2 regions of the Janthinobacterium sp. HH102 genome follow, and region 2 is predicted to be linked to the other one. Evidence: predicted binding sites of a transcription regulator. Region 2 holds the regulator's gene; the other holds the start of a gene.
What was found. The regulator HrcA, encoded in region 2, represses chaperone genes, less so after heat shock. The targets are predictions, from matches to a motif close to TTAGCACTCNNNNNNNNNGAGTGCTAA.

Region 1 (15,171 bases), 1.5 Mb from region 2:
CTCACGCAAGTGAAGGCCTTCGACGATGCCCTGCAGTTGAGCGGCCTGGTGATCACCAAGCTGGACGGTACCGCCAAGGGCGGGGTTCTGGCGGCGATTGCCCGCGTGCGCCCCGTGCCCGTGTATTTCATCGGCATCGGTGAGAAAATTGAAGACTTGCAGCCCTTCGTGGCTGCCGAATTTGTCGAAGCGCTGCTCGGATAAGCCTATACATGATTGAATTTCAGCACGTCTCCAAGCAATACTCCCCCGACGCCGTGGCGCTCAGCGACATTTCGCTCAGTATTGCCAAGGGCGAGCTGGTCTTCCTGGCCGGCCCGTCCGGCGCCGGCAAGTCCACCTTGCTGAAAATGATCGCCGCCATGGAACGCCCCACGTCGGGCAAGCTGATCGTCAATGGCCAAGACATGGCGAAGATCAAGCCGGCCGGCGTGCCGTTTTTGCGCCGTAACATGGGCCTGATCTTCCAGCAACAAAAACTGCTGAACGACCGCTCCATCCTGGCCAACGTCATGCTGCCGCTGCTCGTCGTCGGCGCGCATAAAGTTGCCGCCGAGCAGCGCGCGCGCGCCGCGCTCGACAAGGTGGGATTGCTGGACCGCGCCATGGCGCGTCCGCTGTCGCTGTCGGGCGGCGAGCAGCAGCGCGTATCGATCGCGCGCGCCATCGTCAACCGGCCGCAGATCATCCTGGCCGACGAACCGACGGCCAACCTGGACCGCGCCAGCGCCAACAAGGTGCTCGACGCCCTCAAAGCATTCCACTCGGTGGGCGTGACTTGCCTCATTTCCAGCCATGACGAACAGATGCTCGACGCCGCCGCCCGCGTGATCCACCTGAAGAACGGCCAGCTGGTCGCCATCGACAAGGCCACGCAGGCGCCCGTCTTCGCCCCGCCCGATCCCGACTTTGCGCCCGCTCCCGACCAGGACGACGCGCAGGGAGAACAGGCATGAGAGGCTGGTTCCGTCAACACCGCTTCGCGCTCGGTTCGGCGCTGATTCACTTGCGCAAGTCGCCAGGCGGCTTCCTGTTGAACGTGCTCGTCGTCGCCATCGCCCTGTCGCTGCCGTTCGCCGGCTTGACCATGCTCGACAATGTGCGCCCCATGTCGGAGCAAATGTCCGTCGACCCGGAAATCAGCGTCTTCCTGAAGATCGACACGCCGCGCGAACAAGCCGTGGCCCTGGCCAGCGCCATGCGCAAGATCGTCGGCGAGCAAAAGGCGAAGATCGTCTTCATCCCGCGCGAACAGGCGCTCGATACGCTGAAGAACAAGAACGGCCTGGCCGACGTACTGAGCACCCTGGGCGACAATCCCCTGCCCGACAGCTATGTGCTGAAACTCGACGCCTTCAGCAGCGCCAGCGAAGCGCAGGATGTCGATGCCGTGGCGGAACAGTTGCGCCACCTGCCGGGCGTGGAATCGGCGCAAGTCGATTCGGCCTGGGTCAAGCGTCTGGCGGCCCTGCTGGGCGTGCTGCGCCTGGTGCTGCTGCTGCTGGCCATCACCCTGGGCGTGGCCGTCATCGCCGTGGTCTTCAATACCATCCGCCTGCAAGTGATGCAGCAGCGCGATGAAATCAGCATCTCGAAACTGATCGGCGCCACCGACACTTTCATCCACCGCCCCTTCTATTACACGGGCGCCCTGCTGGGCCTGTGCGCCGGTGCGCTGGCGCTGGGCGCCGTGGCGCTGGCCTTGCAGCCGCTCAATACCGCGATTGCCGAGTTTGCACGCCTGTATGCGTCCGAATTCCAGCTGGTGCCGCTGGCGCCGCTGCCGATGGCAGGCTTGCTGGCCGTCAGCGCCGGCCTCGGCCTGATCGGCGCCTTCCTCTGCGTACAGCGCCACCTGGCGCGCCTGAACTGACCTTCCTTTCCATGGCGGCGCTCCTGGCGCCGCCATGCGCCTCGCCATCCCCATCTGCTGTTATCTTGATATTTAGCAAGTATTCTTAAGGCTCGCTTCAGCCAGAGGCCGTAGACTGGCCATGTTGTCGTAAAGCGCTATCTCGCGCTGTTCAGAGATATATATCAAGCATTAAATCACCATAGCATTTAGGCTATCAGAACGATTAAATGTGCTGATTGGCACTCTCAGGCAGAGAGTGCTAATATAGGGACATACCAACAGCAGAACCGCCATGGACGCCAGATGAAGATGGTGCCGCGATCTGCAAAGTGCAAGACCGAATACGCAAAACAGAACAGACAATCGGGCCACGTCGTGTGATGTGGCCAACTGGAACAAAGCAAGACTACGAGGGAGAAAACATGACTATGATGTCCGCAACATCCGCATTGGTTCCGACCAAAAGTAATGCGCTGGGCCTCGGGTTCACTGGCAATCTGGGCAATATCGACGCCTATATTTCGGCCGTGAACCGTCTGCCCATGTTGACCCACGACGAAGAAATTTCGCTGGCGAAACGCCTGCGCGAAAAAAATGACCTGGCCGCCGCGCAAGAGCTGGTGCTGTCGCACCTGCGCCTGGTGGTCTCGATTGCCCGCGGCTATCTGGGCTATGGCTTGCCGCATGCCGACCTGATTCAGGAAGGCAATATCGGCTTGATGAAAGCCGTGAAACGTTTCGATCCGGACCAGGGCGTGCGCCTGGTGTCGTACGCCATGCACTGGGTGAAAGCCGAGATGCATGAGTACATCCTGAAAAACTGGCGCCTGGTCAAGGTCGCGACGACGAAGGCACAGCGCAAGCTGTTCTTCAATCTGCGCAGCCACAAGACGGGCCTCGATGCGATGACGCCGAAGCAGATCGATGCGCTGGCCAAGCTGCTCGACGTGAAGCGCGAAGAAGTGATCGAAATGGAAACGCGCTTGAGCGGCCGCGACATCGCGCTGGAATCGCCGACCGACGATGAAGACGACAAGTTTTCGCCGATCGCCTACCTGTCGTCGGAGCAAAGCGAGCCGACCAAGGTGCTGGAAGCGGAACAAGTGACGCGCCTGCAATCGGAAGGTCTGGAAACGGCCTTGTCGAAGCTGGACGCCCGTTCGCGCCGCATCATCGAAGCGCGCTGGCTGGCCAACGACGACGGCTCCGGTGCCACGCTGCACGCGCTGGCGGAAGAGTTCGGCGTATCGGCCGAGCGCATCCGCCAGATCGAAGTGGCGGCGCTGAAGAAAATGAAGGGCGCCCTGGCGGCCTACGTGTAATCGAAAGCAATGCCGCAATGCAAAAGGCGCCGCAAGGCGCCTTTTAGTTTTATAAATGATATTTATCAACAGATAAACATTGTCAGCCCTTATGCTGCAGCCAAGCCCTTGGTGATCAGCTCGGCGACCAATTCATTCAGATCCACGCCGCGCTCCTTGGCCAGGGTCTGCAATTGCAACACCAGATCGCTGTTCAGCTTGACGGCGAACGGCACCAGGCCCAGCGCCTGATCGCGCTTGCGCTGCTCGCGGCGGTCGACGACCACCGCTTCCTTACCGAATGCACCGGCGCCGGGAACATTCATCTTTCCCATCAGTTTCTTGGCATCGCTTTTGGCCAGGTCGGTTTTTTTCATGGTTGTTTCCTGATTTTCAAAACAGCCATTCTACGCAGTAATCGGCGCGCCGCGTGGCCGACGCGTCAATTCATCGGCAGCGCGCCAATAGTGCGCCAGAAAAATATCATTTTGTTATTATCATTTTCATCCCACGCGTGGACGCCACGCCGGCCGGGACGCTCCACCTGAAAGGAAAAACATGCACTATCTACATCAATCGTACCGAACGTGGTTGTTACCCCTGTTCATCGCCTGCCTGGCCGTGCTGGCGGGCTGCGGCGCGGCTGGCAGCGCCGGCGACGCGGAAAACACGCCGCGCAGCGTCACCCACGTGCTCTCGCCGGGCGAACAGGTCGCCATCACGGCCACCGATACCCTGAAACTCGAGCGCGTCAACGACAGCCGCTGCCGCAAGGGCGCCGTGTGCGTGTGGAAAGGCTACGTCAGCTACAGTTTCAGTTTGCTCAACAGCGCGGGCGCCACCGACATCGTCTTGTCCGAGTCCATGCCCGGCGCCGCCAGCTCCGTGACCGTCAACCACCTGACGTTCACCCTGCTCGACGTCGACCCGGCCACGCCGCCCGCCCTGGACGCGGCCGCGCCCACCTACCGGGTCAAGGTCAAGATTACGCAGGGCGCGCTGCCCCGCTAAATACCGTGGCGGCGCTGGCTGTCGGCAGGCGCCTGCTGGCGCTCCAGCATGCCGTAATCGCGCACCACGCCGGCGATGCGCAACCGGTAGTCGTCGAACACACCGTGCCTGCCCGCCGATTGCGCCGCGCGGTGCGCTTCCAGCTGCCGCCACTGCGCCAGTGCCGCTTCGTCGCGAAAGAAAGACAGCGACAGCAGTTTGCCAGGCTCGCTCAGGCTGCTGAAGCGCTCGATGGAAATGAATCCATCGACTTCAGCGAGCAAGGGACGCAGCGCGGCGGCCAGGTCCAGATACTGCTGGCGTCCTTCGGCGCTGGGCCAGACTTCGAAAATCACGGCAATCATGCTATTTCTCCATTGCTGAAGACGGGGATGCGGGCGTTCAGCGAAGGCCGGTACGACCAGGCCAGCGGCATGTCTTCCAGCCCGTCGGCCCATGCCTGCAGGCATGCCGTGGCAATCGTCTGTGCGATGGACTGGCCCGGACAGGCGTGGCGGCCATGGCCAAAACCCGACTCCGCCTGGCCGGCGCTGGCCAGCACGACGACGATCGTCTGCCCGGCCGGTATGCACACGCCGGGCAATTCCACGGCATCGGCCGTGTAGCGGCGCGTGTTATGGATGGCGGGGTCATGCCGGCTGACCTCGCGCAGCAAAGCCGGCCATCGCTGGGGTGCGGCGCGCAGTTGCGCGAACAACTGCGGCTGCGTGCACAAAGCGACCGTGGCATTGCCCAGCAGACCTGCCGTGGCGTCACACGTCTGCGACAGCAAGCCCACAAGGTTGGCCAGCACGCCGCCAGACGCCTGCCAGCCGACGGCATCCGCCCCGCTCACGATGTCGTGCAGCAAGCTGCCGGGCAAGGCATCCGCCTCGCGCAGCAATACGGTAAAACCGTGCAGCAAGGCGTCGGCCGCTTGCTGCGCGCCGGCCAGTTGTTCTCCATTGCTCAGCGGCGACAAACAGGCGACAAAGTCGCGCGTCCAGGCGGCCAGCGCCGGCCATTGCGCTGGCGCAAAGCCCAGCAAGTCCGCCATGGCGAACAGGGGCAGCTCAAAAATCGCCTCGTTCAGCTGCGCGGCGCTGCCGGGAACGCGGTCGCCGGCAAACTGCATCACCCGTCCGTGCAGGCGAGCCAGGTCCACCTGGCCCAGCGCGCGCGCCAGCACCTGTTTCGGCACGGCATGCCGCTCGCCGTCGTTCATGCGCACCAGTTCGGCAAAGATGGCGCCGCACGGCGTGCCTGCCAGGTTGAGCGGCACGGCCTGCCCCGGCGGGCGCACGCGGCAAGCGGGATGCTCGAGCACGGCCCGCACGCCGGCCGCGCCCGTTGCCAGCCAGCAATCGAGCGACGCCTCGAAACGCAGCGGCGGGCCTTCCGCCAGGCGGCGATAGTAGCCATACGGTGCCGCGTGGGTGACGGCGGAAAAAGGGTCGGTGGGGGCGATAACAACGTCGGCGAGCGGCATGCGCATTCCATTGCAGTGATGTGGGGACACGAGTATGCTGCCCCTTCCACCACAACACTTCGCCCACGGACGAATCATGGATGACAAACTTCCCTCGGCCGACATGGGCCTGGCGCAACTGGCCGGCGCCATCGCCGAACCGGCCCGCGCGCGCATGCTGTGCAGCCTGCTCGATGGCCATGCGCGCACGGCCACGGAACTGGCCACCTTGGCCGAGGTAGGCGCCTCGACGGCCAGCGCCCATCTGGCGCGCTTGCGCGACGACGGTTTGCTGTCGATGCTGGCGCAGGGCAAGCACCGCTACTACCGTCTGGCCAGTACGGAGGTGGCGCGGGCGCTGGAAGCGCTGCTGGTGGTGGCCGGCGTGCCAGCAACGCCGTTTACACCCTCCACGCCGGACCGCTTGCGCCATGCGCGCACCTGCTACGACCACATGGCCGGCACGGTCGCCGTCGCCATGCACGACCAGTTGCACGCGCAAGGCTGGCTGCTCGACGATGATGGCGAAGGCGAATATTGCCTGTCGGAAGCGGGTGCGGCCGGCATGGCGGCGCTGGGCATCGACGTGCCGCAATTGCAGCGCCAGCGCCGCCGCTTCGCCTGTGCCTGCCTGGACTGGAGCGAACGGCGCGCCCATTTGGGCGGGGCGCTGGGGGCGGCCCTGCTGCAGCTGGCCCTGCGCCGGCGCTGGGCCGAGCGCGAACTCGACAGCCGTGCCCTGCGCCTCACGCCCGATGGCGAGCGGCGCCTGCTGGCCGCCCTGGGGGCACCATGATCAGCTTCGAAGGTTTGTCCAAACAGTACGGCACGTTCGAGGCCGTCAAGCCGCTGACCTTACAAGTGGGCAAAGGAGAGGTCTTCGGCTTCCTGGGCCCGAATGGGGCCGGTAAAACCACCACCATCCGCATGCTGATGGGCATCCTCGTGCCCAGCAGCGGGCGCGTGCTGATCGATGGCCTCGATTGCCACCGCGATGGCGCCGCCGTCAAGCGCAAGGTGGGCTATCTGCCCGACAATCCCATCTTCTACGATTATTTGCGAGGACGTGAAATCCTGCAATTCGTGGCCGAAATGCATGGCTATCCACGCGCCGAGGCGGCCACGCGCACGGCGCGTCTGCTGACGGAATTCGGCCTGGACGAGGCGAGCGAGGATTTCGCCGTCAATTATTCGCTGGGCATGAAGAAAAAGCTGGGCCTCGCGTGCGCGCTGATCCACGATCCCGCCGTGCTGATCCTCGATGAACCGATCAACGGCCTCGACCCGCGCGCGTCGCGCGACGTGCAGGAACGCCTGCTGCGCATCGCCGCGGCCGGCACCACCATTTTTGTTTCCACGCATTTGCTCGACATGGCGCAAAAACTGTGCAGCCGGGTTGCCATCATCCACCGTGGCGCCCTGGTCGCCACGGGCAGCCTGGACGAGATCCGCCAGCAGCTGTCCAGCGACGGCAGCCTGGAAGACCTCTTTTTGCAACTCACCGACGAAACCGCATGACACCGGCGCCGCCCACCGCCTGGCGCGCCGTCTGGTTGCTGACCCGATTGCGCCTGCAGCGCCTGCTCAACGTCAGCGGCAAGGGCTTGGCGTTCCATCGGGGAGGCAAGAGCCGACCCGCCACGCCAGGAAAGAAACGAGGGCGATGGCTGCTGGGCGCGCTGCTGGTCTTGCCCATGCTATTTGCCTCCGGCAATATCGCCCGCCACAACCTGCTGAACATGCATTGCCTGCTCGACCAGGTGACCGTTTGCCAGGCCAAGGGCAGCCTGCAGGCAGGCGAGCGCGTGATGGCGCCCGTCATCGCCCACTTGATCGAGCAACCGTTCAGTGCGGCGCTGGCGGGCGCCCTGACCTTGCAATTGGCGCTGCTGTGGCTGGTGAGCCTGCTGCTGCCGCTGGGCATGGGAGAACTGTCGAAGCCGGACTGGGACCTGGAATGGCTGGTCACCCTGCCCGTCGACAAGGGCACCCTGCTGTGGGCGCGCGTGCTCGAACGCACGCTGGTCAACCCGCTCGGCCTGCTGGTGCTGTGGCCCGGCACCACCATGATCGCCTGGTATTCGGGCCAGGACTGGTTTTCGCCGCTGTCGGGGCTGTTTGCCTGCCTGCTCCTGCTGGCCCTGGCGGCCATGTTGCGTACCCTGATCGACACGGGCTTGCGCCTGTCGCTCAGTCCTGCGCAGCTGGGCAACTTGCAGGCCCTGCTGTCGGTGGCCGGCCTGTTTCCCATGTATATGGGCATGTCGTTCGGCATGGGTACGGGCGGCTTTGCCCACGCGTGGGCGGCGGCCATGCCGGCCTGGACCGGCTGGACGCCGCCGGGCCTGCTGGTGAGTTTGCTCAATGCCCAAGGTGCGGCAGCAGCCTTGCCGGCCGTCCTGCTGCTGGCGCAATGCCTGTGCTTGATGCAGCTGGGCATGGCCCTGCTGCGCCGCCAGCTGCGCCACGGCGTGGTGGGCGCGGGCCAGCGCGAGGCCGGCCGCAAGCGCTCCCCTGCGAACCAGTCCGCTGGCAAGTGGCGCGCCCGCCCCGGCACGGTGATCCAGCGCCGCGAGCTGACTTTGCTGCTGCGCGACCGCAATTTTCTCGTGCAAACCCTGTTGCTGCCCTTGCTGATCCTCGGTGGCCAGGCCCTGTTCTCGGGCCAGGCACGCGACCTGCACGAGCTGCTGTCCAGCCCCGTCTTGCTGGCCTCTACCGGCTTTTTCCTCGGCACTTATGTGCTGATGATGTCGGCCTTCCAGACCCTCAACAAGGAAGGCGGCGCGCTGTGGCTGCTGTACACGTTTCCCGTCGCCGTCGACCAGGCGCTGCGGCAAAAAGCCCAGCTGTGGGCCGCGCTGGCCCTGCTCTACCCCTTGATCCTGTTCAGCGCGGCGCTGGCCTGGCAAGACGCCTGGCGGTGGGACATGGCGGGTTTGATGCTGCTGGCCCTGGCCGGTATCCCCCTGTACTCGGCGATCGCCGTGGCGCTGGGCGTGTTTGCCAGCGATCCGCTGGCCACCGAGGCGGCGGTAAAGATACGGCCCGCCTACACGTATCTATACCTGCTGCTGACCGGCCTGTACATCGCCGCGCTGGCGGCCGGCAGCCTGGCGCAGCAACTGGTGTTTGTCGTGCTGACGGCGGCGCTGGCCGTGGCCCTGTGGCAAAAAGCACGCGATGCGCTGCCCTACCTGCTCGACCCGTCCGCCTCGCCGCCGGCCAGGGTCACGGCAGCCGACGGCCTGATCGCCGCCATGCTGTTTTTTATTCTGCAAATCCTGCTGTTGATCCTGCTCAAGGACAAGGTGGCTGGCGTGCTCACGTATGTGCTGCTGCGCCTGGTCTACTGGCGCAGCAAGACGGCCGGCGTGCCGCGCATGGCACGAGGCCGGCACCCCTGGCGCTGGGGTACGGCAGGCGCGGCCGTATCGGCTCTCTGCGGCATCGCCTGCACGCTCGTGCTGCAAGCACCTGCGGCGGCAGTGGGCGACAGTTCGTGGGACAGCCTGTGGCTGCTGGCTCTGGGCGTGCTGGCCGCGCCCCTGTGCGAGGAATTCATTTTCCGCGGCTTGCTGCAGGGCGGCTTGCGCCGTTCGCTGCCGGCCTGGCAAGCGATCGCCATCGGCGCGACCTTCTTCGCCATCGTCCATCCGCCCGTGTCGATGCTGCCTGCCTTCGTGCTGGGCCTGTGCGCGGGCCTCGCGTACGAACGCAGCGGCGCGCTGTTGGCGCCCATACTGGTACACGCGGGCTACAACGCCGCCCTCCTCGCATATCAGCTGCATGCTTAATCACCAGCAAGTTTGCTAGAATCGCACACGTTTCCGTCCGTATCCCAACCAATGACTACGCACAGATCACGCATGAAGCCACGCTTGTTCGCACCATTTATCCTCGTTGCGCTGCTGAGCGGCTGCACGGTACTCGCCCTGCGCCCCAACAGCGGCGTGGAAAACCGCACGTTCACCGTGCAGGAAGCCCCGCGCCTGCGCATCGACGCGCCCAAGGCGCGCATCCAGCAGCCCATGCCCAACGACCACTTCATCGGCATCGCCCTGTCCGGCGGGGGCAGCCGCGCAGCCAATTTCTCGGCCGCCTCGCTGGAGCAGCTGGAAGAGTTCGGCCTCGTCAGCGGCGCCTCGGCCATCTCCGGCGTGTCCGGCGGCGCCATCGCGGGCGGCTACTATGCGCTGCATGGCAAGCAGACGGATTGGCCTTTGCTGCGCAGCAAGCTGAAAACGGATTTCTTCGGCCAGACCATTTTGAAACCTGCCAACCTGACGACGATGTTGTTGACGAACAAGACGCGCACCTCGTTCCTGTCCGACGTATTCGACGATGTGCTGTACGACAAGAAAACCTACGAGGACTTGCCGCACGATGGCCCCATCTTCCTGGCCAACGCGACGGACGCCACCGATGGCGGCAAGCGCGTGGTGTTTTCTTATGAGTATTTTTACGGCACCCTGCATTCGCCGATCCAGGATATCCGCCTGGCAACGGCCGTGGCCACCTCGGCCGCCTTTCCCGGCGTGTTCGATTCCGTCACCTTCGAGCGTTTCCGTCCGAAAAATACGTTCGTGCCGGAGCTCGGTTCCGAGTCGCGCGAATCGCCGTCCTACGTGCACCTGTTCGATGGCGGCGCGGCCGACAACCTGGGCGTGGAAACCCTGTGGGACGTGGCCCTGACGCAGCTGTACGGCAACGACATGGCCGTCGTGCCGCCGCGCCTGAACAGCAAGCCCTTCATCCTCATTTCCATCGACGCCAACGCGCCCAATTCCAGCGCCGTCTTCGAAAAGATGTCGGACGAGCGCCAGCCGCTGGACCGCATCTTCAACAAGAATATCTACGACGCCGTCGATGCCCTGTTTTCGCGCCAGCGCAAGGAAAACCTCGTCAAGATGGGCTTTGGGCAAGCCCGCTTCGATACCATCACGCATGAAAACTTTGGCGACCTGAGCCAGAAATTCGTCAAGGGCAAGCGCACCTCGGCCTTTGCCATTCCCGTGCTGTGCCGTCCCCACCTGGGCCAGTACCGCTGCGAAGTCGATGCGGCCGATCCCCTGCCCGGCCAGATCCGCACGCGCCTCGAAGGCTTTGCCTGGCATATTTCCATCGACCAGATCGCCTCGCTGGCGCTGCGCCTGTCCAGCGGCGACGCCCAAGTCGACAGTGCCCGCAAGGAAGAGCGCGCCGCCCTCGTCAAGCTGCAACGCCTGGCCACGCAGACGAAAACCCATCTGAAACTGACGGGGCCGGAAAACTGCAGCCCGGACGTCTTGCAATCGGCGCTGTACAGCGCCGCGCGCGTGCTGATCCTCGACGACGAGGAATCGCGCTTCGCCCTGTGCGACTACATGCTGGCGGGCAAACTGATCAATGACGACACGGTCTGCAAGCAGCGCTACGTGCACGCCGTGCCCCGCTTCGCCATCGAGAGCGAAGATTTGCAATACCGCAACTTGAGTTCAGACGGCAATTCCGTGAACGTGCCGATACGCTGCAAGAAGTGAGCTGCCTGGCACGACAAGGGTAACTCTTGATTGTAATCAAGACAGCCATGACGTCGACGAAGAAGAATGCACTGTACGGCTGTTGCGGGGGATAAACCCATGCACCGCAGCCGCCTGGTCACCATTCATCGTGAAGGATAGCCCATGTTTTGCACGGCATGCGGGACGCAGCAAGCGGAAGGCAAGACGCACTTTTGCGCCAACTGTGGCGCGCGCAGTGACGCCGCCGAGGCACTGCCTGCCGGTGTGGCTGGCTGGAGCTGGGGTGCCTTCCTGCTGAACTGGATATGGGCGATCGGCAACCGCACGTGGATAGGCTTACTCGCACTGATCCCCTACGTTGGCATCGGGATTGCCATCTGGCTGGGCATCAAAGGCCGTGAGATGGCCTGGAAAAATGGAGAATGGCAAAGTGTTGAACACTTCAACCTGGTACAACGAAAGTGGTCGCAATGGGGCATCGGTCTTACGCTAGTCATCGGCGTGATCAGCCTGTTGCTGTCTTTCGCCTTACTCGTATCGTGGTCGAAAGACATGAAGCGCGTTGACGCCAGCACCGTCGACACCCTGCTGGCGGCAGCGGAAACGTCCTCGCAAGAGGCCGCACAAGCGGCAATATGCCCAGCCGAAAGCGATGAGTAGCGCCTCGCACGCGCACAAAAAAGCCCGCACGATCGCTCGTACGGGCTTTAGCGCAAGGATTCCTGGCGCCCGGTTGATTTAGATCAATCGACCTTAAATCAAGCGACTACGCCTGCGCATGTAGCTGCGGCTTAACGCACCTTCCAGTTCCTGCTCCGTTTTATGCTGGTTCACCGTGTACAGGGCCCACAGGGCCGCCGGCGCCCAGCCGATCACAGTGCACTGCAAGATCAAGGCGGCGGCACCGGCCAGCGGGCGCCCCAGCATGAAAAACGTGAGACACGGAAGTAGCAAGGCTATCAGCAATCGCATCACGACATACTCTCCTTCAAAATAGAGCAGCGGACAAGGGCCGGTATCCGGTCCGTCCCCCGCCCGCTGCGTACTGCTCCTTATAGATGCACTGAGATTTGCGGCATCAGGTCGTCAAACGTGCGACCGTTGCCGTTTTCTCCGATGGCGTGCATCTTCCATTCGCCGTTATGGCGGTACAGCTTGGCCATGATCTGTGCCGTGTGGGAACCTTGCACAGACAGGTTGAAACGCGCGACTTCCTGGTTATTGCTGGCATTCAAGATGCGGCAATAGGCGTTTTCCACCTGCGAGAAGTTCTGGCCAGTAAAGCTGTTGACGGTGAAGACCAGGCTTTTCACGTGCGCCGGCACCTTCGACAGATCGACATTGATCTGTTCGTCGTCGCCATCGCCCGCGCCCGTGCGGTTGTCGCCCGTGTGGACAATGCTGCCGTCCTTGCTTTTCAGCTGGCGGAACCAGACGATGTCGGACGTGCCCTTGTTTTCATCGAACATGATGCACGAGGCGTCCAGGTCGACGGCTTCCGTCTTCGAACCGAAACCGAGGAAACCCTTGGTCTTGGCCGCATCCCAGCCCAGGCCCATGGTGATACGGGTCAGGGTGGTACCAGCTTCTTTGTCCAGAGAAATCTTCTGGCCCTTGCTCAAATTGACAGACATACGCATAGCTCCTGTTTGCTTGGTTACATCAAATATTAGTTACGCCGGCTTGCTTTGGGTCCAGGCGAGGAAGGCCGCGCGGTTGCGCGAGCACACGAGGATTTTTCCCGTGCCTGAAAACTTCAGCACCATGCCTTCGCCGCTGGTCTGGCTATTGATCAAATTGCCCAGAAAGCCGCCGCTGCTGCCGGTCGTGATGGAAATTTCGTATTGCAGGCGGTTGTCCCAGCATACGACGTGCGAATTGTCGATCACCACGTCCTTGCCAGGCGTCACTTCCAGTTCCGACATCGCGCCAAAACCGGACACCGCCAACTGGCCGCTGCCTGCCGTCTCGGTGATGAAAAAACCACCGCTCTGGGCAAACAGCGCATTGCCAAGGCTTTGCGTGCGCACCTTCAATTCCACGCCAGACGTGGCAGCCACGAAGGCGCCGTCGCTGATCATGTATTGCTGGGCGCCAACCTCGAGCACCCGCATCGCGCCGGGCAAGGTGGGCGACAGCAGACAGTCGCCGTCGCCCCGCATGGCCTCGATATGCTGCTGAAAGAACGATTCCCCGTTGGCAAAGGTGCGCATCAGCGCCGCACCTATGCCGCCGGTCATCTTGCCTTTCAGCTCAAGATTGGTTTCCATCATCACCATCGCATCGGATTCGCAATAAATCTTCTCGCCCTTGGCCAGCGACACATGCAGAAACGGGTCGACGTCCCCTGTTACATTAAAAACCGGCATTCAACTGTTCCTTCCTCAACGATGATGGTGATGGCGGCGGCCCGCGCTGCGGACCGCCTTGATTATTTACAACTTATACGCCGACGCCGAAAGACGCGGCGAGTGGGCCCAGACCGCCTTTATATCCCTGGCCGATGGCCTTGAATTTCCAATCGCCGCCATTGCGGTAGATTTCGCCGAAGACCATGGCCGTTTCCGCCGAACCGTCTTCCGACAGGTCGAAGCGGGCGATTTCCGTGTTGCCGTTGGCGTTGACGCAACGCACGTACGCTTTCGATACCATACCAAAGTTTTGCTTGCGCGCTTCGGCATCGTGAATCGTCACGCAGACGGCGATCTTGTCGATCTCGGCTGGCACCGTGGCCAGGTCGACGACGACGGTTTCATCGTCGCCATCGCCGGCGCCCGTGGTGTTGTCGCCCGAGTGGGTGACGGAACCGTCGCTCGACTTCAGGTTGTTATAGAAAATCATGTCGACGTCGGCGCGAACCTTGCCGTCGGCCTTCAACAGGAATACGGAACCGTCGATGTCGAACGCGGCGCCGTCGGTGGCGCGGGCATCCCAGCCCAGGCCGATGATCATCTTCGAAATGCCGGGGGCTTCCTTGCTCAGGTTGACGTTGCCGCCTTTTTGCAGACTGATTGCCATGATGTATTTCTCCTATGTGGGTTGTATATGATCAAACACCTGGCGTCCTCCACCGGCCTGACTCCCCAGGCCGGCGGCGACGCTTGCTGCAACTTGCCGACAAACGGGTGTAGTCGTTTGCCGCGCATTCTTTACACTGCCTTGACCGCTTCCAGCGCTTCCGTCCGGCCTTCTTCGAGGGCCATCCTGCGCTTGTAGCGGATCGACGACCACAGCGAGGCGAGAATGAAGGCCACCCCAATCAGACCCGTGAAAATCTCGGGAATGTGGAACTTCATGCTGACCAACATGATCACGGCCAGGATACCGATCGCATAGTGCGCGCCGTGCTCCAGATAAACGAACTCGTCGAGCGTGCCCTTGCGCACCAGGAACACCGTCATCGAACGCACGAACATCGCGCCGATTGCCAGGCCCAGCATGATGATCACGACATCCTTGGTGATGGCAAACGCGCCGATCACGCCGTCAAAGCTGAACGAGGCGTCGAGCACTTCCAGGTACAGGAAGCCGCCAATACCGCCGCGCTTGATGATATCGCCCATGTTGCCGTCGCCGTTGTCGCCTTCCAGCAAACCGCTGATCACATCGACGCCCACGTAGGTCAAAATACCCCACAGGCCGGCCGTCAGGACCACCAGCTTCTGGCCTTCTTCGATCATCGACAGACTGACCATCAGGGTACCGAGCGCGATCATCACCGAAATCGACGAAATCTTGCCCAGCGCGCCCAGTTTTTCTTCAATGCGGCCCAGCCAGTGCGTTTCTTTTTCCGAGTCCAGCAGGAAGTTCAGGAAGACCAGCAGCAGGAAAATGCCGCCGAATGCCGCCACTTCCGCGTGGTGATTCGTCAGGTGCATCGAATACTGTTCCGGATTGCTCAGTGCCAGATTCCATACTTCCATCAAGCCCAGGTCCGCCGCTTGCGCCACGATGACCAGCGGGAACAGCAGACGCATGCCGAACACGGCGATGATGATGCCCACGCCCAGGAACAGGTTTTGCCAGAATTTGTCCCAGTTCTTCAGCACCGAG
Region 2 (15,171 bases):
TTCATGTGGGCGATGTTCGAATACGTCCATTGCGCAGGCGGCACGTTGTTGGCCATGGCCGCGTTTTCCGCCGGCATGCCGAACGCATCCCAGCCCATCGGCATGAGCACGTTGTAGCCGTTCATGCGCAGGTAGCGGTACATCACGTCATTGATCGTATAGTTGCGCACGTGACCCATGTGCAGCTTGCCCGAAGGGTAAGGCAGCATCGAGCAGGCAAAATACTTGCCTTTTGGGAAACGCGGGTCGTGTTCGACGGCTTTATAGGCGTCGATCGCCTTCCAGTGCGATTGGGCGGCTTGTTCGACGTCGGCGGGACTATATTTATCTTGCATGATGTGCGGCCAATAGTGGATATGAACCGAGCATTATACTGGTTGTCGCCGCCCGATAGCGCGGCGCGCTGGCGGCCCGGGCCGGCAAATTTTGGCAAGCGCACAATTATGCTGTGTAATATATGGGCAATCTTGTTCTTTGCATCAAAGCCGGCCATGATCGTCTACCAGGAATATCCGCCCCTCCCCGCCCTGCGCCCCTGGCTGGACTGCGTCTGGACCTGCCGCGTGCAGACGGGCGCCATGCCCTTCACGCACCAGGTCTTGCCCGACAATTGCATCGACATCCTGTGCCAGGACCAGCAGGACGCCAGCTTTGCCGTCGGCATGATGACGGCGCCGATTGCCGTCGTCAGCCAGGGTCTGGTGCAGACGGTGGCGGCCCGCTTCAAGCCGGGCGCGGCGGCACGCTTCTTCCAGCTGCCCTTGTGCGAACTGAGCGATGGCCGCACGGGATTGCAGCAGCTATGGGGCCGCGAGCTGGCGGCGCGCCTGGGCGACGCGCTATGGTGCGAGCCCTTGAGCAATGCACAAAGGGTTTCTATTTTGCAAGAATATCTGCTGCTGCGCCTGCGCACCGCGCCGCCACGGCGCCAGGCCGGCGCGGCCGAACATGCCATCGCGGCCATTGAGGCGGCATCGGGGCAGGTGCGCGTGGATGGCCTGGCGCAGCAGCTGGGCGTGTCGCGCCAGCACCTGGCACTGCAATTTCGCCAGCAAGTGGGCATCAGCCCGAAGCTGTTTGCCCGCATCTGCCGTTTCCGCGCCGCCAGCCAGGCCATGCAAAGCGTGGCGGGACAGCAGGACTGGGCGCAGGTGGCCTTGCAATATGGTTATTTCGACCAGTCGCACCTGATCCACGACTTCCAGGAATTCGCCCGCAGCTCGCCCGACGCGTGGCTGACGGGCCGGCGCGCGTGAGCACCTTCCATTTTTCCAATCGCCACGCGCACGCCGGTGGCATGATGGCGTTATTCTTCATTCACCAGGAGCAGAACATGATCAAGGGCTTGCGTACCGTCACCTATCCCGTCCCCGACCTGGACAAGGCCAAAGCCTGGTACAGCCAGGTATTCGGCACGGCACCGTATTTCGACCAGCCGTTCTATGTCGGCTTTGCCATCGGCGGCTTCGAGCTGGGCCTGCTGCCGGACGGCCAGCCTGGCACGCAGGGCAGCGTGACTTACTGGGGCGTGGATGGCATCGAGCAGGAAGTCGAACGCATCGTGGCGCTGGGTGGCAGCCTGCACCATCCGATCACGGACGTGGGCGACGGCATCCGCACGGTGGAATTGCTCGACCCCTTCGGCAACCAGATCGGCCTGATCGACAATCCCCACTTCGATACGGCCAAGGTCGTCTAGGCCGCCTCGTCTTGCAGCCATACGCGGAACTGCTGCAAGGCCAGTTTTTCATGTGCCGCCTCGGGCGTGATCAGGTAATACGCGCGCTGGCCGCGCAGTGGGCGCTCGCATGCGATGCGCAGCTCGCCGCGCGCCAGTTCCGCTTCGACCAGCATACGGGGCAGCAAGACCACGCCCTGCCCCTGCACGGCCGCCATGGCCAGCATGGAAAACAACTCATAGCGGGCGCCGTAGCGCGCCAGTTCCCCATCGACCTGCATGGCGTCAAACCACTGGCGCCAGGCGCCCGGGCGCGTACTTTGCTGCAACAAGGTCAGTTCCAATAAATCCTGCGGCTGCCAGGCGCTGCGCGCCGCCAACAGGCGCGGGCTGGCGACGGGCACGATTTCTTCGTGCATGAGCAAGGTGGCGCGCGTGCCGGGCCAGCGCGCCAGCTGCTCGGGCGTGCCCGCGTACAAGGCGCCATCGTATTCCGTATCGGCAAACATGAACGGCTTTGTATAGGCATCGATATGCACGACGATATCGGGGTGCAAACCGGCCAGCGACGACAGCCGCGGCATCAGCCAGCGCGTGGCAAACGTGGGTACCGAGGCCAGCTGCAAGGCGCCGCCTCCGCCCTGGCGCGCCATGGTGTCGAGCGTGTCGCGCTCCAGGCCGTCGAGACGGGCCGCGATCTGCCGCGCATACGCAGCGCCGGCGCTGGTCAGCAGCACGCCATGGCGCGTGCGCTGGAATAGTTGCACGCCAAGAAAGCTTTCCAGGGAAGATATCTGCCGCGACACGGCGCTTTGCGTCAGCGACAGTTCGCGCGCCGCATGCGTGTAGCTCTGGTGGCGCGCGGCCGCTTCGAAACAATTTAGCGCTTGCAGCATGGGAATTTTGCGTGACATGGGGGTATCGGGCCGGTGAAAGGCTCCAGTATGCCGCAAGATATGCGCATCACGCATGTCTGGGTGCAAAAAAATCGTTTGCGCAAGGCTAGGCAAAAACCTACCATGAGCCATATTCAATCTTGCGCCGATCACCGGCGCTCACCTGCGAGGCCTGTGATGAGCAAAACCGTATTCGACTGGAATTCCCCCCTGCTGCTGGAAGAACAACTGACGGGCGACGAACGCGCCGTGCTGGAAGCGGCCCGCGACTATTGCCAGGGCAGCCTGGTGCCGCGCGTGCTTGAATCGTTCCGCCATGGCCGCACGGACGCCGCCATCTTCCGCGAAATGGGCGAGCTGGGCTTGCTGGGCACGACGATACCCGAAGAATACGGCGGCGCCGGTCTGAACTACGTCTGCTACGGCCTGGCCGCGCGCGAAGTCGAGCGCGTCGATTCGGGCTACCGCTCGATGATGAGCGTGCAATCGTCGCTGGTGATGGTGCCGATCAATGCCTTCGGCAACGAAGAAACCAAGCAGAAATACCTGCCGAAACTGGCGACGGGCGAATTCATCGGCTGCTTCGGCCTGACGGAACCGAACCATGGTTCCGACCCTGGCAGCATGGTCACGCGCGCGCGCAAGGTGCCGGGCGGCTACAGTATCTCCGGCGCCAAGATGTGGATCACCAACAGCCCGATCGCCGACGTGTTCGTCGTCTGGGCCAAGGACGATGAAGGCGCGATCCGCGGCTTCGTGCTGGAAAAAGGCTGGAAAGGCCTGTCGGCGCCGGAAATCCACGGCAAGGTGGGCTTGCGTACCAGCATCACCGGCGAAATCGTCATGGATGAAGTATTTTGCCCGGAAGAAAACGCCTTCCCCGACGTGCGCGGCCTGAAAGGTCCATTTACTTGCCTGAACAGCGCCCGCTACGGCATCGCCTGGGGTGCGCTGGGCGCGGCCGAAGACTGCTACCTGAAGGCGCGCCAGTACACGATGGACCGCCAGCAATTCGGCCGCCCATTGGCTGCGAACCAGCTGGTGCAAAAGAAACTGGCCGACATGCTGACGGAAATCACCATGGGCTTGCAAGGCTGCTTGCGCCTGGGCCGCATGAAGGATGAGGGCTCGCCCGCCGTGGAAATCACGTCCATCATGAAACGCAACAGCTGCGGCAAGGCACTGGACATCGCCCGCATGGCGCGCGACATGATGGGCGGCAACGGCATTTCCGACGAATTCGGCGTCATCCGCCACCTGGTCAACCTGGAAGTGGTGAACACCTATGAAGGCACGCACGATGTGCACGCGCTGATCATCGGCCGCGCCATCACCGGCATCGCCGCCTTCAGCAACTGATGGACGCCCTGGCTTCCACCCTCGCCTCCACCCTGCGGCCCGCGCCGTTGAGCGGCTTGCGCGTGCTCGACCTGTCGCGCGTGCTGGCCGGCCCGTGGGCCGGACAAATGCTGGCCGACCTCGGCGCCGACGTCGTCAAGGTCGAGCAGCCGGGACGCGGCGACGACACGCGCTCCTGGGGTCCGCCGTATCTGAAAGACGCGGACGGCCGCGATACGGCCGAGGCTGCCTACTTCCAGTGCGCCAACCGCAACAAGCGCTCCTTGTGCATCGACCTGGCTGCCCCTGAAGGGCAAGCCCTGGTGCGCAAGCTGGCCGCCGAATCGGACGTGCTGCTGGAAAATTTCAAGCTCGATGGTTTGAAGCAATACGGCCTCGATGCGGCGAGCTTGCTGGCGCTCAACCCGCGCCTCGTCTACTGCTCCATCACGGGTTTCGGCCAGGATGGGCCGTATGCGGCGCGCGCCGGCTATGACTTCTTAATCCAGGGCATGGGCGGCTTGATGAGCATCACGGGCGTGCCCGATGGCCAGCCGGGCGCCGGACCGCAAAAAGTGGGTGTGGCGCAAACGGACATCCTGACGGGCCTGTACGCCACCATCGCCGTGCAGGCCGCATTGGCCGAACGCGAGCGCTCGGGCCTGGGCCAGCATATCGACCTGGCCCTGCTCGACGTGCAAGTGGCCGCGCTGGGCAACCAGGCCGCCAACTACTTGTGCGGGGGCAAGGTGCCGCAGCGCATGGGCAACGCGCATCCGAACATTGTTCCGTATCAAGACTTTCCCACGGCCGATGGCGACATGATTCTGGCGATCGGCAACGATGGACAGTTTTCGCGTTTTTGCGCCGTCGCCGGCCACCCGGAATGGGCGCAGGACGAACGCTTCGCCACCAACCCGCAGCGCGTGGCGCACCGGGCGGTGTTGATACCGTTGATGCGCCAGACCACGGTCATGCGCACGACGGCAGAGTGGATCAGCGCGTTCGAGGCGCAAGCCGTGCCGTGCGGCCCCGTCAACCGCATCGACCAGGTCTTTGCCGACCCGCAAGTGGTGGCGCGTGGCTTGAAAGTGGAGATGCCGCATCCGACGGCGGGCACGGTGGCGCTGGTGGCCAATCCCGTGCGCCTGTCCGGCTCGCCGGTGCAATACCGCTTGCCGCCGCCCTTGCTGGGGCAGCATACGGACGAGGTATTGCAGCAGTGGCTGGGGTTGGACGGTGCGGAGATTGACGGCTTGCGTGAGCGCAAGGTGGTGTAAATGTTGGTCGTCTGGACGTAGGTCGGATTGGCGCTTGCGCGTAATCCGACCTGCACAGCGAACAATGTTGTCGGATTACGGCCCGCAGGGCCTAATCCGACCTACCATTCCATTCACTTGAGTACCAGTTTCAATGCCGGTTTTTCACCGTAATCGTCATAGCGCTCATTGATGCCGGCGATGCAAAACGTGATTTCTTCCAGCAAATCAGGCACTTGCGCCTTCATCGCGTCAGCGTCCTGTACCACGATGTCCAGCACTTCGTTCGGTTTCAAACGGAACTGCGTCATGTTTTCATCGTCGCGCAGGTAGCTGAGGCAATCGACCCAGGCATCCATGCTGTTGCCGTAGAACGCGGGGAAACCGAAGGCTTGCACGCATTGCGCGTGAAAGCTCGCTTCATCGGTGATGTCTTTTCCATTCAGGATGGCTGTGGCCATAGTCTTCCTCAGTTCTTCAGCGACAGCACATCCTGCATGTCGAACAGGCCCGTCGGCTTATCGGCCAGGAAACGCGCGGCGCGCAGGGCGCCGTGGGCGTAGGTGACGCGGCTGCTCGATTTGTGGCTGATCTCGATGCGCTCGCCGATGCCGGCAAACAGCACCGTATGGTCGCCGACGATATCGCCGCCGCGGATGGTGGCAAAGCCGATGGTCGACGGATCGCGTTCGCCCGTCACGCCTTCGCGGCCGTACACGGCGCATTCCTTCAGGTCGCGGCCCAGGGCGCCGGCCACCACTTCACCCATTTGCAGGGCCGTGCCCGATGGCGCATCGACCTTGAAGCGGTGATGCGCTTCGATAATTTCGATGTCGTAGCCTTCGGACAGGCTTTTCGCGGCCAGTTCCAGCAGCTTCATGGTGACATTCACGCCCACGCTCATGTTCGGCGCGAACATGATGGCCGTCTTTTCGGCGGCGGTGGCAATGGCGGCCTTGCCCGCGTCATCGAAACCGGTGGTGCCGATGATCATCTTGATGCCATGCTCGGCGCAATACGCCAGGTGCTGCAAAGTGCCTTCGGGGCGCGTGAAGTCGATCAGGTAATCGGCATTGGCCAGGCCGGTGGCCAGGTCCGACGCGATCAGCACGCCGGCAGGCTTGCCGAGAAAGGCGGCGGCATCCTGGCCGACGGACGGCGAGCCGGCGCGGTCGAGGGCGCCGGCCAGCACGGCGTCGGGTGCGTTGCTGACCGCTTCGATCAGGATATGGCCCATGCGGCCGCTGGCGCCAGCGATGGCAATTTTCAGTTCAGTCATTTTATTCTCTTACAACAACTTATTTGGTGGGTTCGGCGGCAGGCGTCGGTGCTGGCTCGGCGGCAGGCGCCGTTGCTGGTGCTGGTGCAACGTCAGGCTTGCTCACAGGAATGGCAGGAGCGGCATCGGCCGGTACCGGCACGGCGCTCGGCGCCACGGGCGATGGCACGACGGCGGCAGGCACGTCAGCCTTGGCGACCTTGGCGAATGGCGACGGACCGGCGATGCGGTCGATATACTCTTTCTCCGTCGGCAAGTTGCCGCCTTCGAAACGTTCAACCTTGCCATCCTTGCCGAAGTACACGACCACGCGGCTGCTGGTGGTTTCGCCACTGCCCCGCGCCAGGCGGAATGGATAATCCCAGCGGTCGGCATGGAAGATATCGGTCAGCAGCGAAGTGCCGAGGACGAAACGCACCTGGTCGCGCGTCATGCCTACTTTCAACTGGGCCAGCATCTCTTCGGAGACAAAGTTGCCTTGTTGAATGTCAGGACGGTAGGGCGAGAAAAACCACATGAATTTTTGCAGCGGCGTAATGGTGGTCGTTTGTGCGCCCTGTTCGGGAACCAGTTCCTTGCCTTCTTTTTGAGCAGCTGCCGGCTTTTCGCCAAGAATGCCACGGTTGGCGCAGCCGGACACGGCCAGCGCGACACAGACCATGCCTGCCACGACTGGTGCTCGAAATGAAATACGGTGCCAGAGAGATGGCAATACAGCCGGGGTTACGCGCATAAATGACCTCAATTGGATGAACAAAACGCCAGGAGTGACCGGCCCGCCAAAAAAAAGCATATTTTGGCACTCCCCGACAAAACGCTATATGATAAAGCACCTGACCCACATACGAGCAACAAACATGAGTAACAATCCTAGTGATCTCAAGGCAAGCGGCCTGAAAGCCACCCTGCCACGGCTGAAGATACTCGATATCTTCCAGAGTAGCCCGGTACGCCACCTGACCGCGGAAGACGTCTACAAGATTCTGCTGGCCGACAATATGGATGTCGGCTTGGCAACTGTCTACCGTGTCCTCACGCAATTCGAACAAGCCGGCTTGCTTAACCGCAACCATTTTGAAACCGGCAAGGCGATTTTCGAACTCAACGAAGGCTCCCACCATGACCACCTGGTGTGCCTCGACTGTGGCCGGGTCGAAGAATTCTTCGACGAAGAAATCGAAATCCGCCAGCAAAAAGTGGCCGAAGAGCGCGGCTTCAAGATCGCCGAACACGCCCTGGCCATCTACGGCAACTGCACCAAGACAGCTTGCCCGCACAAAACAGCCTGACCCACGCCGGCCGTTCCCGCAAGGGGCCGGCCGGCGCAGCATTGAACCGCATCAATGATGGCTGAGCGCGCTCGACAGCAGCTTGGCCGTGATGTCGACGATCGGGATAACGCGCTCGTAAGCCATGCGCGTCGGTCCGATCACTCCCAACGTTCCCACGATCTTGCCGTTGACTTCATACGGCGCCGTCACCACGCTCATCTCATCCATCGGCACCAGATTCGATTCGCCGCCGATGAAAATCTGCACGCCCGTCGCCTTGCTCGACACGTCGAGCAGCTGCATCAAGCCCGTCTTTTGCTCGAACATGTCGAACATCTGGCGCAGCGAATGCATATTCGATGACAGATCGCTCACGCTGAGCAAGTTGCGCTCGCCGGAAATGACCATGTCGTCGCTATGGTCGGCCATCGCTTCGCTGCCCGCTTCCACGGCCGCCTGCATCAGGCTGCCCATGTCGTCGCGCAACTGGCGCAATTCACCCTGCAGACGCACGCGCACGGCGTCGAACGACAGGCCGCCGTAATTCTGGTTGATGTAATTGGCCGATTGCACCAGTTGCGCCGGCGTATAGTCGGCCTCCGTCAGCAATAAACGGTTCTGCACATCGCCGCCGGGAGCGACGATGACGAGCAGGATGCGTTTTTCGGAAAGGCGCAGGAATTCGATTTGCTGGAACACGGATTCGCGGCGCGGGCTGAGCACGACGCCGGCGAACTGCGACAGCGACGACAGCATCTGCGCCGCGTTGGCGATGGTTTTTTGCGGCTGCGGCGTCTGCAGGCGCATGCGCGACTCCACCATGTGCTCGTCCAGGTGCCGGACGGTCAGCAAGGTGTCGACAAAGATGCGGTAGCCGCGCGGCGTGGGGATGCGTCCGGCCGAGGTATGCGGACTGGACACATAACCGAGCTCTTCCAGGTCGGCCATGATGTTGCGGATCGTGGCCGGCGACAGGTCGAGGCCGGAAATTTTCGACAAGGCGCGCGAACCGACCGGCAGGCCGTCGGCGATATATCGCTCGACCAGGGCTTTCAGCAGTGTTTGGGCACGTGTATCGAGTTGCATGGTGTCTTAGGTAAGCAAATATTCTTTAAACAAGCATATTGTTAAGCAAGCGGCAACGAAAGCGGCCGAACGTGCATCAACAGCGCCTATTATGCACGTTCGCCCGTCCGACGGCGATCAATCTTCCAGCTGCCCCTGCAGCCACAGCAGCAATTCATCAAAGTTGGCGCAGATGGCGTCGGGCTGCACGCCGGCGGCCAGATGGGCATCGCTGCCCTTGCGGTTCATCCACACGGCACGCATGCCCGCCCCTTGCGCCCCCGTCACGTCGAAATACAAGTCATCGCCGACATACACGGCCTCATGGGGCGCCACGCCCAGCGCGGCGCAAGCGGCCAGGAAGATGCTGGCGTCAGGCTTGGCGACGCCGAAATCGCTGGCGGCAATCGACACTTTAAAATGCTGCGCCAGGCCGATAATTTCAAGGTCCGCATTGCCATTCGAGATCGAGCCGACCAGCATGCGCTGCCCCATCCAGGCCAGGCCGGGCAAGACATCGTCATACGGCTGCACGCGATGGCGCGCCGCCAGGAACTGCGCGATGGCGCCGTCGACCAGGGCGGGATCTTCGCCGGCGGCCTCAAAGGCGGTCAGCAATCCCGCGCGGCGCAGCTCGATCAAATTGCCATGGAAATGCGGTTGTTCATTGAGCATGGCCAGACGGTGCTGGCGCAACAGCTCGATGGAAAACTGCTGCGCCACCTTGGGCGCATGCGTGGCCAGCCAGTCGTGCAGCAGGGTTTCGGCGGCGGCAATCACGGGCGCGATGGGCCACAAGGTATCGTCGAGGTCGAAGAGGATGGCCTTGGGCGGCACGGCAGGTTTTACAGGGGCAAGAGACATGGAACTCACTATATAGATGCCGCGTCACGGTGCGCAGCCCGCAGCTATTGTCGCACCGATCGCCGCCGCCGGCATGGCGGCGCCCCCATGAAATGGGGCCGGGCCGGCGCTTCCCGGCGAAAAATTGTTACAGGGTGATACAAGGCAAGATCATCCGGCTTGCCAGATAGACTAAAATAGGCGCCATTCCAATGCGGCGCCAGCGTCCGCGTTGCGCTACCCAACCTAATTCGTTTTGGAGAATGTATGAAAAATTTGTACCTGCGCTCGATGCTGGCGGCGGCTTGCGCCGTCACATTGGCGGCCTGCGGCGGCAGCGGCGGCAATCTGTATCTGAGCGGCCAAGTCGTCAATCTGGCAAAAGATGGCCTGATTCTGCTGAATGACGGCGAACGCCTGCCTGTCACCTCAGGCCAGACTTCCTTTGTTTTCACCAAGCTGGTCAGCACCGATGACCGCTACGATATCACCATCGCGCAACAGCCAAAAGGCGCCGTGTGCACGATTACCAATGGCGCCGGCAAGGCATCGAGCTATACCGTGACCACGGCCCAGGTGATTTGCGTGACCAATACCTACCCGCTGAGCGGCACGATCACGGGCCTGACCGCCGACGGTTTGACCCTGGCCATCGGCAATATCACCACCAGCCCGCTGAAAGGCAGCACCAGCTATACGTTCCCGAATGTCAATGACGGCATCGCCTACAATATTTCCATCGCGACGTATCCAACAGGCCAGACGTGCAGTTTCGTGGGTTCTGCCAGCGCCAACGGCCGCGATGTCGTCGGCACCATGGGCTCAGCCGCCACGACCGGCGCCGCACTGAACTGCACGGCGCAGTAAGCCACGCGATTCGTCACCACTATATTGGATTGGAGAAATACATGAAGTTATCCTGCCTGCGCCCTATCGCCGCGCTGCTGTTGACCCTGGGATTGGCTGCTTGCGGCGGCAAGGCCTCGTATGATGTCAGTGGCACCGTCAGCAATTTGAACACCGAAGGCCTGGTCCTGGTCAATGGCGGCGATCCGCTCCCGATCAAAGCCGGCCAGACCTCGTTTACCTTTGGCAAGCGCATCGACTATGGCACCGACTACAACATCACCGTACAGACCCAGCCAGCCCACATGACTTGCACCGTCAGTGGCGGAACCGGCTCGGCCGGTCACTACGTCAGTATCCAGGCATCGGTTTCCTGTGCGCGAAACGCGTACACGGTAGGCGGCACGGTGACTGGCCTGACAGCCGACGGCCTGGTCCTGATCAACGGCAATGCGCAAACCACGGTGGCCAAAGGCAGCACGACCTTCACTCTGGCGTCGCCTGTTGCCGATGGCGACAAGTATGGCATCAGCGTCTTTACCCAGCCTACCGGCTTGAAATGCACCGTGGCACCCAACACGGGCGTCGGTGTGATGGGTGAAGCAAACGTGACCACCGTGCAGATCGCCTGCAATCCAGGCTAAGACTGTGGCGCTGGCAGCCGCGACGCGGCTGCCAGGAAGAGATATCACGAAAATCTATATTTGATATTCGAAAGATAAATTGGAGTTATATGTGGCGATGCAGCATAATGCATCTGTCTCCTCCAACTCTTCCAAGAATTGGATTTAGCCCGCTTTCACCAGCGGGCTTTTTTTTGTCCAAAATTCCTCAGGCGGGTTTATCCAAGCCCGGCTGCAGCATCTGCACGATGCTGGAGAAATCCTGCTGCGCATAGCCGGCTTGCGCATGCATCTGGTACAGCTGGCGCACCAGCCCGCCCAGGGGCGTGGGCGCGTTCGCCGACAGGGCCGACTGCTGCGCCAGACCCAGGTCCTTCAGCATCAGCGCCGTGCCGAAGCCGCCCGTGTAATTGCGCGACGCGGGCGTGCCGTCCATGACGCCGGGCCACGGGTTGTACACTTCCAGGGTCCAGTTGCGCCCCGAACTCTTGCCCATGATGTCGGACAAGACTTTCGGATCGAGGCCATGCGCCACTCCCAGGTTCAGCGCCTCGGCCGTCCCCGCCATCAGTATGCCCAGCAGCATGTTGTTGCAAATCTTCGCCACCTGGCCCGCACCCGCCTCGCCCGCATGGAAGATGTTCTTGCCCATCTTTTCCAGCAGGGGACGCGCCTGCTGCAAGGCAGCCTCGCTGCCGCCGACGATGAAGGTCAGCGTGCCGGCCGCCGCGCCCGCCGTGCCGCCCGAGACGGGCGCATCGATCATGGCAAAGCCCCGCTCGCTGGCCGCCTGCGCCACTTGCCGCGCCACGTCGGCGGCGATGGTGCTGCAGTCGATGAACAGGGCACCGGGCTTGGCCGAATCGAGCACGCCGCCTGCCGCCAGGTACAGTTCCTGCACGTGCTTGTTGGCTGGCAGCATGGTGATGACGGCGTCCGCCGTCTGCACGGCTGCGCTGGCGGATGCGGCCGCCGTGGCGCCCGCCTCGACCAGCGACGCCACAGCCGCCGGCGCCAGGTCGAACACGGACACGTGGAAGCCGGCGGCCACCAGGTTGCGGGCCATCGGCGCGCCCATGTTGCCCAGGCCGATGAAAGCGATATGTTGCATATGTGTCTCCTGTTGTTCTTTTAATGCAGGTCGCGCAAAGGATGGCTATCCCATGGCGCCGTGAAATATTCATTGAGATACGTCTCGCTGACCTCGGCCAGGCTGGCCGGCTGCCACTGCGGCGCGTTGTCCTTGTCGATCAGCAAAGCACGCACGCCTTCGCTGAAGTCTGCATGGGCGCAACATTGCACGGCGACAATGAGTTCCAGCTGGAACACTTGCGCCAGGCTCATGTGCCGCGTGCGCTCGCGCATGGCCCACACCAGCGCAGCCGAAGTGGGCGCGCCCTTGTCCAGCGAGTGGGCCGCCTTTTGCAGCCAGACCGAATCGCCGTCATACGCGGCGATGGCAGCCACCACTTCGGGCAAAGTGCGCGCTTGCGTCAGCGCCGCGATGGCGTCGAAGTTGGCGCGCACTTCGGACACGGGCAGCATGGAGGCTGGCGCCGAGAAGCCACGCAGCAGGCGGTCCAGCTGCTCGCTGTTCACCTGCGGACTGGCTTGCCATTGCGCCAGCGCCAGCGCGTCGAGCACCATGTTCCGCTCTTCCTGGCGCAGGAAATAGTCGCCCAGGCCCGTAAACAGGGCGTCGGACGCGTTCATGGGCGCGCCCGTCAAACCCAGGAACAGGCCGCTGCGCCCCGGCATGCGGCCCAGGAACCAGCTGCCGCCCACGTCGGGGAACAGGCCAATCGTGATTTCCGGCATGGCGATACGCGTGCTTTCCGTCACGACGCGGTGGCTGGCACCGGCCATCAGGCCCAGGCCGCCGCCCATGACGATGCCGCCGCCCCACACCAGCAGCGGTTTCGCATACGTATGGATGCGGTGGTCGAGCCGGTATTCCTCGGCAAAGAAGGCCAGCGCCTGCGGGTTCGGCACGACACCGGGCTGTTCCACCACGGCCGAACGCAGGCTGCGCACGTCGCCGCCCGCGCAAAAGGCCTTGTCGGTCGACGAGTGCAGCACCACGCAGGCGACGGCGTCGTCAGCGGCCCAGCGCACGAGAGCGCCGTCAATGGCGCGTATCATGTCCAGGGTCAGCGCGTGCAGGGATTTGGGCGCATCGAGGGTGATGACGCCCAGCTTCATGCCGCCGGGACAGTCGCGCTCCTCGATTTTCACGGTTTCAAGCAAAGTCTCAACCATTCTTCCACTCCGCCGGACGTTTTTCCAGGAACGCCTGCACGCCCTCTTTCTGGTCTTGCGTATCGAACAGGCCCAGGAACAGGGTGCGTTCATCGGGCAGGGAATCGACGAGCGGATGGCTGCGCGCGCCCTGGATCAGGGTCTTGCATGCCGTCACGCTGCTCGGGCTCTGGCGCGCCACTTTGGCAGCCAGGGCCAACGCCGTGGCGGCAGCCTTGCCGGTTGGAACAACTTCCTCGACGAGGCCGATGGCCAGGGCCTTGGCTGCATCGACTCTCTCGCCGCACAAAATCATGCGCTTGGCCCAGCCTTCGCCCACCAGCCACGGCAAGTGCTGCGTGCCGCCCGCGCATGGCAGCAAGCCGACCGAGGCTTCCGGCAAGGCCATCTGCGCGTGTTCCTCGGCGATGCGGATGTCGCACGCCAGCGCGCATTCAAGACCGCCGCCCATGGCATAGCCATTGATGGCGGCGATGCTGACGCCGCGAAACGCGGACAATGCCTCGAACGCCTCGCCAAACGCGGCGGCCATGGCGAATGCCGTGTCCTTGTTACCGTCGGCAAACACGTTCAGGTCGGCGCCGGCCGAGAAGAACTTCGCGCCGCCGCCCGTGATCACGAGCGCGTACACGTCGGCGTCCGCATTCAGGTCGGCCACCAGCTCTTTCAGAGCGTTCAGGCTGGCCAGGGTCCACGTGTGGGCGGGCGGGTTGTCGAGAGTCACCAGGGCCGTGTGGCCACGGCGTTCCAGCAGTAAATTTGTATACACTTTGCTCATCGTAAGGTCTCCGTGGCGCCGTCTTTCAAAATCGCTCGCGCGACGATCAGGCGCATGATTTCATTCGTCCCTTCCAGGATCTGGTGCACCCGCGTGTCGCGCACGTGGCGCTCGAGCGGGTACTCGCGGATGTAGCCGTAGCCGCCATGCAATTGCAGCGCATCGTTGGCCACATTGAAACCCACATCCGTGGCGAAACGCTTTGCCATGGCGCAATACGCCGTGGCGTCCGGGCTTTCCTGGTCCAGTTTCCAGGCCGCCAGGCGCACCATCTGGCGCGCCGCCACCAGCTCCGTCAGCATGTCGGCCAGTTTGAATTGCAGGGCCTGGAACTGCGCCAGTTCGCGGCCGAACTGCGTGCGCTCCTTCATATACGTTCGCGCGCGCGTGAGGGCCGCCTGCGCCGTGCCCACCGAGCACACGGCGATATTGATGCGCCCGCCGTCGATGCCCTTCATGGCAATCGTAAAGCCTTCGCCTTCCGCGCCCAGCAAGTTGCCAACAGGCACTTTCACCTGGTCAAAACTGATGATGCGCGTGGGCTGGCTGTTCCAGCCCATCTTTTCTTCTTTCTTGCCATACACGATGCCGGGCAGATTCGCCGGCACGGCAAAGGCGGAAATACCGGCCGCGCCCTCGCCGCCCGTGCGCGCCATGACGATCAGCATGTCCGTCTGGCCCGCGCCCGAGATAAACGCTTTCGTACCGTCCAGCACATAAAAGTCGCCCTCCTTGACGGCTTTCGTGCGCAAGGACGCCGCATCCGATCCTGACTGCGGTTCCGTCAGGCAATAGCTGGCCAGCTTCTGGCCGGCGGCCAGGGCCGGCACCCACTCGTCGCACAGGGCTTCCTGGCCCCAGCGCGACAGCATCCAGGTGGCCATATTGTGGATCGTGATGTAGGCCGTGGTCGAAGTGCAGCCGCCGGCCAGCTCTTCAAACACGATGGCCGCATCCTGGCGGGAGAGGCCCAGGCCGCCCCAGCGCTGCGGCGTGTACAGGCCGCAAAAGCCCATCTCGCCCGCCTTGGCGATGG

Region 1: rpoH (RNA polymerase sigma factor RpoH) is a predicted target of HrcA. The motif match lies at 2,092-2,118, and genes of this name have one in related genera.

The regions. Positions count from the first base shown of each region.
Region 1 covers NZ_CP062062.1:1,276,560-1,291,730, reverse strand. Annotated here, with positions in the region: gene ftsY (signal recognition particle-docking protein FtsY) at 1-204, shown strand, start outside; gene JAB4_RS05895 (ATP-binding cassette domain-containing protein) at 213-956, shown strand; gene ftsX (permease-like cell division protein FtsX) at 953-1,873, shown strand; gene rpoH (RNA polymerase sigma factor RpoH) at 2,278-3,177, shown strand; gene JAB4_RS05880 (hypothetical protein) at 3,267-3,533, opposite strand; gene JAB4_RS05875 (hypothetical protein) at 3,715-4,167, shown strand; gene JAB4_RS05870 (antibiotic biosynthesis monooxygenase) at 4,164-4,511, opposite strand; gene JAB4_RS05865 (cytochrome P450) at 4,508-5,635, opposite strand; gene JAB4_RS05860 (metalloregulator ArsR/SmtB family transcription factor) at 5,712-6,410, shown strand; gene JAB4_RS05855 (ABC transporter ATP-binding protein) at 6,407-7,132, shown strand; gene JAB4_RS05850 (CPBP family intramembrane glutamic endopeptidase) at 7,129-9,411, shown strand; gene JAB4_RS05845 (patatin-like phospholipase family protein) at 9,496-11,136, shown strand; gene JAB4_RS05840 (zinc ribbon domain-containing protein) at 11,281-11,778, shown strand; gene JAB4_RS05835 (hypothetical protein) at 11,872-12,090, opposite strand; gene JAB4_RS05830 (TerD family protein) at 12,171-12,752, opposite strand; gene JAB4_RS05825 (TIGR00266 family protein) at 12,792-13,487, opposite strand; gene JAB4_RS05820 (TerD family protein) at 13,561-14,136, opposite strand; gene JAB4_RS05815 (DUF475 domain-containing protein) at 14,268-15,171, opposite strand, start outside.
Region 2 covers NZ_CP062062.1:6,117,891-6,133,061, forward strand. Annotated here, with positions in the region: gene leuS (leucine--tRNA ligase) at 1-335, opposite strand, end outside; gene JAB4_RS27880 (DUF6597 domain-containing transcriptional factor) at 468-1,256, shown strand; gene JAB4_RS27885 (VOC family protein) at 1,298-1,699, shown strand; gene JAB4_RS27890 (LysR substrate-binding domain-containing protein) at 1,696-2,592, opposite strand; gene JAB4_RS27895 (acyl-CoA dehydrogenase) at 2,752-3,933, shown strand; gene JAB4_RS27900 (CaiB/BaiF CoA-transferase family protein) at 3,933-5,192, shown strand; gene JAB4_RS27905 (barstar family protein) at 5,306-5,632, opposite strand; gene dapB (4-hydroxy-tetrahydrodipicolinate reductase) at 5,641-6,450, opposite strand; gene JAB4_RS27915 (outer membrane protein assembly factor BamE) at 6,470-7,111, opposite strand; gene fur (ferric iron uptake transcriptional regulator) at 7,308-7,739, shown strand; gene hrcA (heat-inducible transcriptional repressor HrcA) at 7,791-8,807, opposite strand; gene JAB4_RS27930 (HAD family hydrolase) at 8,925-9,650, opposite strand; gene JAB4_RS27935 (hypothetical protein) at 9,897-10,496, shown strand; gene JAB4_RS27940 (hypothetical protein) at 10,538-11,119, shown strand; partial or broken gene mmsB (3-hydroxyisobutyrate dehydrogenase) at 11,307-12,215, opposite strand; gene JAB4_RS27950 (enoyl-CoA hydratase/isomerase family protein) at 12,230-13,357, opposite strand; gene JAB4_RS27955 (enoyl-CoA hydratase) at 13,350-14,135, opposite strand; gene JAB4_RS27960 (acyl-CoA dehydrogenase family protein) at 14,132-15,171, opposite strand, start outside.